DNA from 3 places in the Paenibacillus sp. 1SOY10 genome. Region 1 is predicted to be linked to each of the others. Evidence: riboswitches for the same ligand, from Rfam matches in the RefSeq annotation. Region 1 holds a riboswitch; each other region holds the start of a gene.
The links. Region 1 has a riboswitch for thiamine pyrophosphate ahead of tenA (thiaminase II). Riboswitches for the same ligand answer to the same signal wherever they lie in the genome.
Positions count from the first base shown of each region.

Region 2: linked by a shared signal. The riboswitch ahead of AC1VOR_RS17285 (ECF transporter S component) and the one ahead of tenA (thiaminase II) in region 1 are both predicted to bind thiamine pyrophosphate.
Region 3: linked by a shared signal. The riboswitch ahead of AC1VOR_RS02345 (ABC transporter substrate-binding protein) and the one ahead of tenA (thiaminase II) in region 1 are both predicted to bind thiamine pyrophosphate.

Region 1 covers NZ_JBXENK010000002.1:808,886-813,465, reverse strand. The annotation lists gene thiD (bifunctional hydroxymethylpyrimidine kinase/phosphomethylpyrimidine kinase) at 196-1,008, opposite strand; gene thiM (hydroxyethylthiazole kinase) at 1,005-1,853, opposite strand; gene tenA (thiaminase II) at 1,887-2,594, opposite strand; TPP riboswitch at 2,759-2,861, opposite strand; gene AC1VOR_RS09635 (prephenate dehydrogenase) at 3,140-4,228, opposite strand; gene hisC (histidinol-phosphate transaminase) at 4,269-4,580, opposite strand, start outside.
Region 2 covers NZ_JBXENK010000008.1:41,835-46,414, reverse strand. The annotation lists gene AC1VOR_RS17295 (energy-coupling factor transporter transmembrane component T family protein) at 1-4, opposite strand, end outside; gene AC1VOR_RS17290 (ABC transporter ATP-binding protein) at 22-1,593, opposite strand; gene AC1VOR_RS17285 (ECF transporter S component) at 1,605-2,210, opposite strand; TPP riboswitch at 2,316-2,427, opposite strand; gene asd (archaetidylserine decarboxylase) at 2,541-3,362, shown strand; gene AC1VOR_RS17275 (DUF4097 family beta strand repeat-containing protein) at 3,445-4,341, opposite strand; gene AC1VOR_RS17270 (helix-turn-helix domain-containing protein) at 4,458-4,580, opposite strand, start outside.
Region 3 covers NZ_JBXENK010000001.1:496,925-501,504, forward strand. The annotation lists gene AC1VOR_RS02335 (ABC transporter permease) at 1-257, opposite strand, end outside; gene AC1VOR_RS02340 (thiamine-binding protein) at 254-547, opposite strand; gene AC1VOR_RS02345 (ABC transporter substrate-binding protein) at 579-1,583, opposite strand; TPP riboswitch at 1,751-1,861, opposite strand; TPP riboswitch at 1,989-2,099, opposite strand; TPP riboswitch at 2,227-2,337, opposite strand; partial or broken gene AC1VOR_RS02350 (helix-turn-helix domain-containing protein) at 2,478-2,681, shown strand; gene AC1VOR_RS02355 (transposase) at 2,715-2,888, shown strand; gene AC1VOR_RS02360 (metal-sensitive transcriptional regulator) at 3,199-3,459, opposite strand; gene AC1VOR_RS02365 (rhodanese-like domain-containing protein) at 3,482-3,877, opposite strand; gene AC1VOR_RS02370 (FAD-dependent oxidoreductase) at 4,066-4,580, opposite strand, start outside.

The DNA of each region.
Region 1 (4,580 bases):
ATGGCGAAATTGAACTTACCAGCTTAACCAAACATTGCACATATTATACCACAGGACTTGGAATTAAAAAAACACTTCTCCGGGCTCAATTCAAGAGAAGCAGATTTTCCTGCTCTTTCCCCTTCATCCTAAAGCTTGCAGCAAAAGGCAGTTCTTGTTTCCACTCAACCAAGAACTGCCAATTAAATAGATAATTCACCGTGAGGCCCCTTGCAGGCGGTAAGCAAAATGGTTCGTAGGTCCTTGTCCCTGTCCCAAAGCCAGCTCATTCTCTATAGCTGCCTGAATAAAGGCCCGGGCAGTCATAACCGCCTGTAGATCTGCCACCCCCTTGGCCATTTCCGCCGTAATGGCTGCCGAGAAGGTGCAACCTGTGCCGTGCGTATGTCGCGTTGATATGCGCTTGCCAGCAAGCTCTGTAAATTCACTGCCGTCATAATACAAATCAATGACCTGCTCCCCGAGGTCGTCATGGCCACCCTTGATGACCACCTGCCGCGAGCCAAATTCGCAAATTCGCTTCGCTGCGTCACGCCGGTCAGCCATATTGTTGATCTCCATCCCGGAGAGAGCCTCCGCCTCCGGAATATTCGGTGTCACTATAGAAGCCAAAGGCAGCAGAGCTGTCTTTAACGCCTGCATCGCTTCCGGCTGCAGTAGAGATGCTCCACCCTTGGCAATCATCACCGGGTCCACAACCACACGGCTCCATCCAAAAGCTCCGATGCGCTCCGCCACCGCCTCAATGATCTCGGCGCTGAACAGCATGCCCGTCTTTACAGCGTCCACCCCCAAATCATGGCCAACGGCATCGATTTGCTCGGCTGCGGCAATAGGTGGTAACGGGTAGACCTTGGAGACACCCAGCGTATTCTGCACCGTAACAGCGGTTAGTGCTGACATGCCATACACTCCCAGCTCCTGGAAGGTCTTCAAGTCAGCTTGTATACCGGCTCCGCCACCGCTATCGGAGCCAGCGATGGTTAATGCTCGGGCAATCCGATTCATCCTACCCACCATCCTCCGGCGCCTGTTGCTTCATTCTCTCTCACCGCAGCATGCCCTTTCAGTGAATGTGGATGCAGCCTCGCCAGTTCATCCAGAAAAGCAATCTGGAAGCTACCCGGGCCGTATTGTGCCGTTCGCTCTGCCGCCCGGGAAGCAGCAGCTCCGTAGAAGGTTAACCCGGCGGTACCCGCGAGCAGCATATCTTGCTCTACCGCCGCAAAAGCTCCCAGCACCGACGTCAGAAGACAACCCGTGCCGGTGACCTGGGTCAACAAGACATCCCCCCCGCTGATGATACGGCAGCGTTGTCCGTCGGTAATGACATCCTCGAGTCCGGTCACGGCTACTGTTGTGTTCAAGGCCCTTGCAGCCTTTACCGCAAGCTCGGCCGCTTCTGTCCCTGAGCTATCACCGGCATCTACGCCCTTGATCTCGCGGGATTCCCCCACGAGATTGGCGATCTCTGCGGCATTTCCCCGCACCAGCGATACCTCCACTTTACGTAAAATACGCAGCGCTGATTCCGTACGGAAAGAGGTCGCCCCCGCCCCCACCGGATCAAGGAGCACCGGTACGCCATGGGTATTGGCTGATCGACCCGCAACAATCATGGCATCTACCTGTGGAGTGGACAACGTACCCAGGTTAAGCACGACTGCCCCCGCTATTTTCGCCATATCAGCCACCTCTTCCGGGGCATAGGCCATTACTGGTGAAGCCCCTAATGCATACAAGCCATTAGCTGTAAAATTAGTCACGACAACATTTGTCATATTGTGAACAAGCGGCTTTGCTTTCTGTACCTTTACGAGCAAATCCGAGCATTGCTTTTCCAGTGTATCCATAGGTTCCAACCTCTTTCCCGGTTTAGAGTTCAATTAACGCACAGTCAGGTTCTCCATCGACAATGACGCAGTCAGCGGCACCGGCCATTCCTCCAGCCTGTAGGCCATCTCCCAGAACTGATACTCCAGTTGGCAGCTTTGCAAGAAGTGCTCCGTCATCTTTCTCCGTTCCAGCGCATTGGAGGTCTCCGCCCAGCGGTCCAATGCCAGTCCAAAAGCTCCGGTCGCACCACCTGCCCGGCTGCCATAGAACTGCATCCAATCGTAGAAGGGATGCTCGGGAGTAGGCTGTACCTCGGCTAGCAATCTTTGACCGATCTCTACGTATGTCCATGGACAAGGGAGCAGCACAGCATAAATTTCTCCAAGACTGCCTTCATGAGCAACTGTTAGCATATGACGAATATAGTGATGTGCCGACGGAGCCAGCGGAAAGCCTTGCAAATCCTCGAACTTAGCCCCGGCCACCCGGCAGAAATTTTGATGCGGATGAATTTCACTGTTCAGAATAAATCCGATTTGCTCATGGAATATGGCCATCTCCTCACGGCTTGCACTCTTGGATATCGCAATACCGTAAATCCGCATGTAGGCATTCAGATATTCAAAGTCCTGTTTGACATAATGAATTAATTGCTCCCGTTCCAGTTGCCCTTCAGCAATTCCCGTCACAAAAGGGTGATTGAAAATAGCCTGAAAAATATCATCTGCTTGCCTGCGCAGTTCTTGGGCAAAGCTCATTCTTCCCCACCTCCAAATAAATGTTGTTGCATCCTATTCCAAGGGGATTTTAAAGCCCGACTTCGGCTGATACTCCGCTTCAAACCCAAGCAAAAAAGCCGCTCCCGTAGAGGGAGCGGCTTATAAATAGCAAACTTGGGATGAACTCCAAAGATGCATGAACGTCAAGACCGACTCCACTTTCCTACGCTAGTACGAACTAGATCAGGTTCAAAGGGTCCAAGATACTTCTTGTCTCAGCCGTTCACGGCTCCCCCAGTGGATTTGCTATGCAATTTAACTATTACTGTACCCATCTCTACACGGGATGTCAATCCTCTTCAGGCAAAATGAAAGCGCTAAAAAAAGTTGTTGACAGAATGAAAACGGATACATATAATAAAAGTACAGTATGGTTTCTCTCCACTCCTATCCAATAACTGCATGTTCTGAAAATGAACATGGGACCGCTCATAGAGCGGTCTTTTTTTTATCCCAATAGCCTTCTCCCTAGATAAAAACAGCGACTCTCCCGGATTGGAAGAATCGCTGTCCTGCGTGCCTGCTCATACATAAACGGTGTATCCCAACGACTGCAAATGCGCTTTGCCCCGCTCCATCTCCGACTCCTGACGGAAGGATAGACGCATCACGCCCGGCACGTCCTCACGGCTCTCAATAATTTGCATATTACTCAAGTTGATGTGACGAAGACCCAATTCCGTGGCAATCTGGCCGATAATTCCCGGGTGGTCAGGTACATCGATATAAAGATCGAACAAAGAGGTAATGGCCCCCTTACGACGTTCAGGCAGCTCCCCACGGAACTGATTAGCCGTTTGGAACGCCTCTTCAATACCTTCCCCGTTGCAATCCTCCAGAAGCTGAACAAAGCCTTCAATCTCACGATTCCAATCCTTAAGGAGCCCTAGCAGTACCTTGCGGTTGCTGAGCAAAATATCACGCCAAATCAGCGGATCGCTGGAAGCAATCCGGGTAATATCGCGGAAGCCACCAGCAGCCAGCAATCGATAAAGCTCGTTGTCTCCGTTGTAGCCACGCACTTGATTCACTAATGCTACGGCAATAATATGCGGCAAATGGCTAATCGCACCGACAATTTGATCATGCATGACCGGGTCAACGCGAACGATTTGGGCTTTGGTATACGATAACAACTGGGCAAGACGTACATAAGCTTCCTCCGGCACGTCCAGAGGTGGAGTCAACACATAGTAGGCGTTCTCAAATAATAAGGTTGAGGCCGCCTCCACTCCGGAGCGTTCCGAACCCGCCATCGGGTGTCCCCCAATGAAATGCACACTGGGGCTAACAAGAGTAGCCGCGCATGAAGCTACCGATGCCTTTGTACTGCCTACGTCCGTTACGATACAGCCCGGCTTTAGCGACATTCCGGACAACCTCTGCAAATATTCCTCCAGCTTCCCTACCGGTACACATAAAAAAATAAAATCGGCATCTTGCACCGCTTCTTCCATAGACAGGGTCGCCATGTCGACGACGCCACGTTCCTCCATCCGTTTCAGCGATTCCGGACGATGGGCATGCCCCACCACCGTAATCCCGGGCTTGCCCTTGAAGCAAAGCGCCAGTGAACCCCCGATTAGACCTACGCCAAAAATGGCAATTTTCATTGTCATATACGCTCACTCATTTTCTGCAAATAAAGTAGGATTACACCCGAGCCGCCGGCTTACCGAGCACTTGCTCCAGGGCGGTGACGAACTTGGCATTTTGTTCTGCGGAACCAACAGTGACCCGAACATAGCTTGGATATTTGGCAAATCCGCCGCGAATAATGATCCCCAGCTTCAACAAAGCATGGAACATTTCGCTTGCTGGACGCTGAACATCAACCATAATAAAATTGCCATGAGCCGGAAAATAGGATAAACCGAGGCGGTCAAACTGCTGATAAAGATAAGCGATACCTTCCCGATTTTTCTTCCGACATTCTTCAACAAATTGCTGATCGCGAAGCGCCGC
Region 2 (4,580 bases), on a different contig from region 1:
TCATATAACCATCATATCCTTTCAAGAGAGTATTTGAGCATATGGTCTCAGTGATCGTTCCGGAAGAGCTTCCTCAACCTCATCCCTGCCGAACAGGTGTCTGCCGCGTGGGGTGTGCTCCCGCGAGACCAGTCGGCCTGCACGAATCTCCCAATGCTGGGTAGCCAGATAATGGGCAATGCGTTCCTCATGCGTGACCATGACGATGGCTGTACCCTGACGGCGCAATTCCTCACATAAGGTCAGGATGGCAAATGTATTTACCGCATCCTGGCCAAAGGTCGGCTCATCCAGCAGCAGGATTGGCTGACGCCGCACGGCGGCTCCTGCGACACTGAGTCGCCGCTTCTGCCCCAGTGACAACTGATATGGGTGTCGCCCCTCCAACCCCACCAGGCTGAACTGCTGCATGCTATGGCTCACCCGCTCCACAATATCCTGTTCAGCAATTCCGTCCTGCTTCAGGGAGAAGGCTATCTCATCAGGGATGCGGTCCGCCACAAATTGAAATTCCGGGTTCTGAAAAACAAAGCCGATGCTTCGCACCATCCGGTTATCCTTCCGCCGCTTGCCTCTGCGATTATTGCCTTTCCCGTGTCCAGCCTGCTCGCCTTGCAGCAAATATACACCTTCCGAAGGAAGCAGTCCGATCAGACTGAGCAGCAAGGAGCTCTTCCCCGCTCCATTAGGCCCTGTAACGGCCACAAAATCGCCAGGACGAATGTCGGCCTGCTCTACGGCTACGACCGGCTGGCCTTGACGAAGCCCCTGATACCGACCCAGCTTCACCAGTTCCGGCACATCCCTTCCTCCCTCCATAGGAGAGGCATTCAACAGCCGTTGTCCCTCTTCAGACGAGAAGAAATCCTGCCATACCCCTGGATACCAAATACCGAAGTGCTCCAGCTCCGCCTGGAACTTAGCGAATACATACGCCGGAGCCCCTTCGCCGATGGGTACCCCGTCCGGTCCAAACAACACCACCCGATCAACGAGCCCCAGGGCCAGTAATTCCTCAAGGCGATGCTCCACAATGATCAGGGTCCGGCCCTCCGCATTGCGGAGGATGGCCTGCCAAATCTGCTCCCGACCCTCCGGGTCCAGCAAAGCCGAAGGCTCATCCAGCAACAGCACTTCCGGCTCTCCCAGCAATACGGAGGCCAGCGCCAGGCGTTGCTTCATACCCTGGGACAAAGCATCAATAGGCATATGGAGATCAGACAGGGCAAGGCCCACCTTGCTCAGGACATCCTCCATGCGGTCTATCATCTCTTCCCGCGGAATCCCCCGATTCTCCAGCGCAAATGCCAGTTCCTCATCCACATAAGGCATGCAGAACTGGGTATCCGGGTCCTGGAACAGGATGCCCCAAGAGTCGGGCAGCCGCTGGGAGGTGCTGCGCATCGGAATTTCCACCAAGTTCGGGATAATGCCACACAGCACCTGAAGCAACGTTGACTTACCACAGCCACTGGGTCCAAGTAATAATACCTTCTCGCCCCGCCCTACGCTAAAGTCCAGGTCCTTGAACACGAAATTCTCTTCGCCCGGGAACTTCAATCTCAGGGCAGTAACTTCTGCTGCTATATCCATGTCACCACCCCTTATTTATCCAGGGCGGCGTAGTCTTTAGGGTCCAACGGACGCAGCAGCGCCGTTACTCCTGTCGCCTCCACCGCTTTGACCAGTCCGTAAGCAAAGTATCCGCAGATTACCACAGAGCTGATAGCCCGCATGATATATTTGGCCGTGAGCAGCCAGGGAGCATAATCTTGGACGTATCCATAGAAGAAATCCGGGATAATCGACCCGATCGCAGCCCCGATTCCAGCCAAAGCAGCTACCGAAGCAGAAAATTTGCGGTACCGGAACGCAGCAAATACCAGCTCCGCTCCCAGCCCCTGAAGCACGCCATAGAGCAAAAGCTGAATGCCCCATTCGCTGCCAAACAGAATTTCGACGTGAGCGGCTGCCACCTCGGCAATCAACGCTACACCAGGTTTGCGAATCAGCAAGAATACCAGCGTAGATGCGAGGAACCACATCCCGTAGACCAACTCGTCCGCCTGGAAGAACAAGGGCGAGAGCAAGGAATACACCGAGCTCCAAAAATGATATACCACACCCAGCACCACCGAGATCAGCACCGTCACCAGTAAATCACTTAGCTTCAAGCCGCGAGCGGCTTGCTTTTTTACCATTTCCGCCATATTGAATTCTCCTTCAACGAATAATTTGTTCGCATATGAAAATAACCGTCTGAATAAGCTCAGACGGCAGTCAAGTCCATGGGAAGGCGCAAACAGGCACACAGATGTCCCCTATGGTCGATTCTCTACGCTGGCATTATCCAGATCAGATTAACGGTCTGCAGCGGAATATGCTGCCATCTCAGCCTGATTCACTCAAGCCCCCGTATCCTATGCAATTGTTAATAACATACACTAACCTTTGCCGGGCGGCAAGCATCAATTAATTGATTTCAATCCTGATTTATGTCAATATAAGCGGAAGTAGCAATTGGACGAGGAGGATGTATTTTGGCGGCAACATGGATGAAATGGATGACGGAGCTGTCCTCCCGTAAGTGGATTTCCAAGCTCATGGGCAGATTCTCGCATTCGGGCATCAGCCGGTTGATGATTCCGTTCTTCGCAAAATCTTATGGCATCCCCTTGCACGAAGCGGAGATGGAAATCGGGGATTACCAAACACTAAATGAATTTTTTACCCGCCGATTAAAACCAGGTATGCGCCCGCTTCATGAAGAGCCGGGAGCACTTATTAGTCCGGTAGATGCCCTTGTTACGTTTATGGGGGTCATTCAGGACGGGACGCTGCTGAATGTCAAAAGCCAGGACTATTCCCTGACCGAGCTCTTGAATCACTCTCCGCGTCTGGAAGCTTACAAGCATGGATATGCCTTTGTCTTATACTTGAGTCCAACGGACTATCATCGCATTCATGCACCCGTAACCGGTAAGAGGTTAGAGAGTGACCATATCAAAGGCCGCGTGTATCCGGTTAACGATTTTAGCATGCGTCATATGAGAACTGTATTGTCCCGCAATGAACGGCTGATTACGTACATCTCTCATGCTTATGGCGAACTCGCGCTTGTCAAGGTCGGGGCAATGAATGTCAGCAGCATCAAATATACCGATGAAGCCATTACCCGTTGGGAACAAGGGGAAGAGCTCGCCTACTTCGAATTTGGCTCCACGGTGGTCCTGCTCACCCAGAACGCCACCTTCACCCCGTTAACGGGACTTAAAGTGGGCCGCAAAGTACGTATGGGTGAGGCGCTAGGCCATTTTGTCCTACCAGAATCAGGGCCCTCTGAACCCGCAAATAATAAGTAAAAGCAGCAACCGGCTGTGTTCCCTCTTCAAAAGAAGGTTCACACTTGGTTGCTGCTGGTGTATCGTACACTCTAAATTCAGTCTATTCTACCTTGATGCTCCCAAGAGAGGTCGTCAGCGACACTTGTGGCCCGCCGCCATTGTGCTCACTGGTTCCCTCCGGTGCTCCGGTAATTTGGCCAAGCTCGGTAGTTGTCTTCAGGTTATAGCCCAAGGAATCGGCCATGCTGGCGGTGATACTGCCTACATCGGCGTTGACACTAAGGCTGCTGTCTGATTCGAGAAAAGCCAGAGACAAATTCACGCTACCCGTTTCAGTCTCAATCGTTGATTTCCCAACAATCCCGCCATCCTGCACGTTAATGGAGCCCACATCTCCCTCCAAGCGGTATTTCCCGGTCACGCCAACTACCTTGATATTGCCTACGTCGACACGGATATCCAGATCCTGAACACGGGCTGGAATTTCCACGATATAATCGATTGTAAATTCAGAGGTCTTTAATTTCTTCTTCGCCCAAGACCACAAGCTCTGGCTTGGATCGTCCTTCGCATGAACACGAACCTCGGCAATCCCCTTCTTGGTTGTCACCGATACCGTGCTGGCTTCAAACAGTTCCTCCTGCTGCTTCTGGCTAATGCGGCCCTGCTGCACCGTAATTACCGCGCCTACGGACAGTTGATCCGTCGTACCCTGCACTACTTCTACGCTGCCCACTTGATTGTCGATGCTCAGCTTATCGGCCTTACCGATGTCCGTTGCATGACTAAGCTCATGTGTCACTTGGTTAAGTGTCATACTCTCCTCCCAATTATCGACCGTAAGCTCCAATGAATCCTGCACTTTATCTACCGTATTCAAGGCCATATTTTCTACCTTTTCCGAAAAGGCATCCTGCTCGCTACTACAACCCACGGTCATAGCCAGCAATAATCCTGCCGTTGTGAGCCAGGCCATTTGTCCGAATTTGCTCCTCATGCTTACGTCCCCCTGTTCTTGCCTTACCTAATCCATATTATATCTGACTCATCTTCTGCCGCCACGGCCGGGAGGCCAGCAAGGGCCCTAGACTTAAGTCGCAATAAGTGATCTGCTTAACGGATTTCGGAGGGGCTTTTTCCCGTATACTGCTTAAATTGACGGCTAAAAAAGAAAATATCGCGATATCCCAGCGCATCTGCGACCTCGGTCACATTCATTCCCGCATGGAGCAAGAG
Region 3 (4,580 bases), on a different contig from region 1:
GGAATAGGGTGCAGAAGTATAGCCACAAGAAGTCCAACGATAGTTCCAATTACGAAGCCCATCAATGTCAACTTGACCGTTGCCCAAGTATGTAGGCCAAGCCGATCTGCTCCAAGTAATGCCTCCTTAGCAATATCTGTTGGAGAAGGAAGCATCCACTTCTCAATGTGGAACAAGGATATCGCCCCTTGCCAAATAGCAAGAAAGAGAAGAGCCGCCACGAGGGGCGGCCACACACTTTTCCAGTAGTGGTTCACGAACGATATTTCTCCGTAAGGCTATCTATACTAAATCCGTCAGGACTGTGGGCAATTTTAATTTGGGAAATGATACTTGGACTTCCCTCCTCCACTAGCTTGCAGTGAATCTTTGAAACAACCTGAAGCAATTCATCCAGTTCACCCTCCATCGTCGTTTCAAGAGAATTAACTTCATATTTCACACCTGACTGCTGAATAACATGAATTGCATGATCCACATACGTATAGGGATGTTCACCTTTGCTTGTGCTGGGAATTACCTGGATGCTAAGTAAAGTGCTAGCCATATCTGTTAACCACTCCTAACTAAATTTTGTATTATTCAGGTAAAAATTCATTCGTATAAGCTTTGGAAACATCAATTGGATTATCGAGTAGCTGTTTATTGTACATCCAATCGGCATAATCTTGCCAAACCTCTTGCTTCTGTTCTCCCCAACGTGGAGCATCATCCTGGAAGCGTGGACTGAGCCATTTTTGACTGGCGATAACTAACTCTTCATCCAATTCAGGAACTGCTTTGAGTAGCATATTGGCTGCTTCTTCCGGATGCTCAATCGTATATAAATACCCTTCGGTTGTGGCTCTCATGAAGGACCTGACTAAATCGGGATCATTCTGAATGGTTGTCTCATTGCTAATAAGTACAGGGGTATAATAGTCCAAGGCCTTCGAGTAATCCTTTGAATAGAGCATATCTATAGGTTCATTGCGCAACTCGGCCTGGATACCAATCCATCCATAAAATATCATGGAAAAGTCAATGTCACGTTTTACAGCAGTAAAAAAGTCGGTACTGCCTATGTTGATATTTTTCACTTTGGAAATATCAGCACCCTCCCCTTCCATAATCGACTCCATTACTGCTGCCTCTGTCTTGGAACCCCAAGACCCATAAGATTTACCTTCAAAATCCTTTGGAGATTTTATGTTTCGATCTGTGGGAGCAGCGAATCCTGAGGTGTTATGTTGGATTACCGCCGCAATGGATACGACCGGTACGTTCTGTGTACGTGCTTGAGTTACACTTTCTTGAAAAGTAACACCAAAAGGAGCCTCGTTAGCAGCCACCATTGGCGTAGAATCAGCAATGCTTGGTTGTATAATTTCTACATTAAGCCCCTCTGCCTCATAAAACCCCTGATTAACTGCCACATATAGACCGGTATGATTTGTGTTAGGCGTCCAGTCCAGTACCACCTTTACATCACGCAACTTCGTTCCTTTCCCAGTATTTGATGGATTCCCCTTGTCTCCACAAGCACTAACAGTCAGAATGCTAATGCTCAAAAGAAACAGATACATCATTTTGTACCATTTCATCTTCATCTCTCCTCCCAATTTCTTCGACCGATGGTAGTACGGTCAATTCTCCTGCTTTATATTTTTGTAGCTGGAAAACCGTTATAACAGACCTGATGATTACAATAAAAAAACGCCCAATAATCTGGGCGCTTGCAGAAAAAAGAGAACGACAAACAACCATGAGGGTTGTCGCTGTTCTCCGATTCCTACGCTGGCATTATCCAGATCAGGTCAAAGGGTAAGTATCTTAGGGATACACTCTCGGTCGGCCTATTCCGACTCCCCTTGGAGGTTATGAAGCTGTGGTCATCACCGTTTCTTGTCCATACATTTTTACGTAAACTCATGCTCCATGCACAACAAAAAAACGCCCTCTGGTCTGGGCGCTTGCAGAAAAAAAGAGAACGACAAACAACCGTAAGGGTTGTCGCTGCTCTCCGATTCCTACGCTGGCATTATCCAGATCAGGTCAAAGGGTAAGTATCTTAGGGATACACTCTCGATCGGCCTATTCCGACTCCCCTTGGAGGTTATGAAGCTGTGGTCATCACCGCTTCTTGTCCAAACATTTTTACGTAAACTCATGCTCCATGCACAACAAAAAAACGCCCTCTGGTCTGGGCGCTTGCAGAAAAAAAGAGAACGACAAACAACCGTAAGGGCTGTCGCTGTTCTCCGATTCCTACGCTGGCATTATCCAGATCAGGTCAAAGGGTAAGTATCTTAGGGATACACTCTCGGTCGGCCTATTCCGACTCCCCTTGGAGGTTATGAAGCTGTGTTACCCGAATAGTATACTTAATTGTTTATTCCATGTCCAGTCCTAAGAATTTTGATGTGTTGTTCTTCTGTGATAATGTCACCCTATAACTGTTCTGAGATAATGTCACTATGGGACAGGAGACATTAACATTGACAAGAGCAGCATTAAAGAAGGTAGTTGTGGTGGAGATGGTCCTAGATGGACATATGACAAACAGAGAAGGAGCAACAGCCCTAGGACTAACAGAGCGACAAATCATTCGACTAAAAAAGAAATACACCGCTGAGGGAGGAGCACAAGGATTAATTCATAAAAACCGCGGAAGGAAGCCCGTGCATACTTTAAACAGAGAGGCGATCCCCCCAAAGATTTCGGTCTCGTCATTCATGGATTATCTGAAGGGGAAAAGTTCATTGATGATCTTCAAAACACGCCCAATTAAAGTACAAATACGGAATCGGAAGTTTTGGGCAGAAGTCTACTATGTAAGTACAGTGGGGTTAAACGAAACAACCGTAAGGAAGTTTATACGTGAGCAAGAGGCCATGATCAAGCGATAAACAAGTTGAATGTAAAAAATACGAAGATCCATTTAGCAGTCAACTGAGCAAAAAGAAGTAAAACCAGTTTGACTTGAGACTGATACAAAGAAATGATAAACAGTATAACACAGATGTTTCGGAGAAATTGGGGACCAATTCTACAATAAATGAACTCATTTAGCCTCGCTTCACGTCAACTGATAGTTAGGATAGCTTTGGGAGTCAAGTGAGGGATATGTCCTAGCGCTACTGTCCTGAATAGCATTTCTTCTACCGTTCGTGTATTAGAAATATATTGCACTGGGCCTTCTCCCAAAATCTTTCTGTCTCACCTGCTTTTGACCAGAAGCTCTACCGCTTCTTGCACTACTTTTCCAGTATCTCCACCGGTACTTTGCTCATTCTTAATACATTGCTCTAGGTTCACCGCCACCACCAATGCCATAGTCTTGTCAATAGCGCTGCGCACGGCAGACAATTGACCGACAACTTCCTTACAGCATCTTTCTTCCTCCATCATCTTGAGAACACCTCGAATTTGCCCTTCTACCCTGTTCAACCGTCCTCGTATATGCTGATCGTAAATCATTTCAAGGCTCCTCTCCAACATCTTAGTTCGTCTGGCAACAGCTTCTGTAACTGCCTGATGAAAGTTCGGCCTTCGACTGGCAGACGCAGGCAAACATAGGCGGCTGTATCCCCTGTTTCTTCAAAATTCTGGCCGCTTTACGAATCATTCTCCGATTTCGTCCGATCAAGACAACCTGATCGTTCGGTTGCAAGTAGCTTGACCACACAAATGGCAACCTGCCCACAAAAATATGGATAGCATTCTCCGGATGCCCCTTTTGATAATCCGGGAAATCTCGAACATCTATCCATTTGAACTGGTCCACTATCATTTTGTCCAGGCTAGACGAATCTATATACTTGAGCCCCTTCACCGGCCACCAATTCCGAAGCTCGTAAATACCTATTACGATGGCTGCCAACAGCACCCATTTCATAACATACCCTCCTTACAAAATAATCTAAATATACCCATAGGGGTATAAAATCAAACTACTCGATTTCGGATTCAAAGTCAAACCTTGATGGCTTGGAATAACGAAAAAATCGCACAAGAAATCCGACTTGATTTTGCAAAACGGATTTGTACGATTTTCCTCATTTTTAATAACGATTTAAAACTACTCTAAGTCAGAAAGAGCTCCAGTCTCTCTTCATCGATATCCTCCGTAATCACCTGCTGGATGTGAGCGTCATTGAGCCAGACCACAGCAGGCACTCTTTCTATCCCCAATCGGCAGGCCAGGCCGGGCGACTTGTAGACGTCGACCTTAGTGACTCTCACTTGCCCCCCATGCGCTTGTTCGAACCGCTCGATCATCGGGAGTAGCTCACGGCATTTCGGCTCGGCAGCATTCCACACATAGACCAGCGAGGGCTGGCTGTGATTCAAAATCTGATTCTCGTAAATTTCGCTCTCCGATATATATTTCTCCGCGCCATAGCCTGCTATAGCTCCATCACCCACCGCTGTAGCCACCTGCTTCAGCAACTTGTCACACACATCACCAGCACCAAATACACCAGGCACATTCGTCTCCATCTTCTCATTCACGCGGACATAGCCGGCTGGATTAAGCTCGACCTTATCCCTGAAAATCTCCGTATTAGGAAGATAACCAATGAACAGGAAGCAAGTAT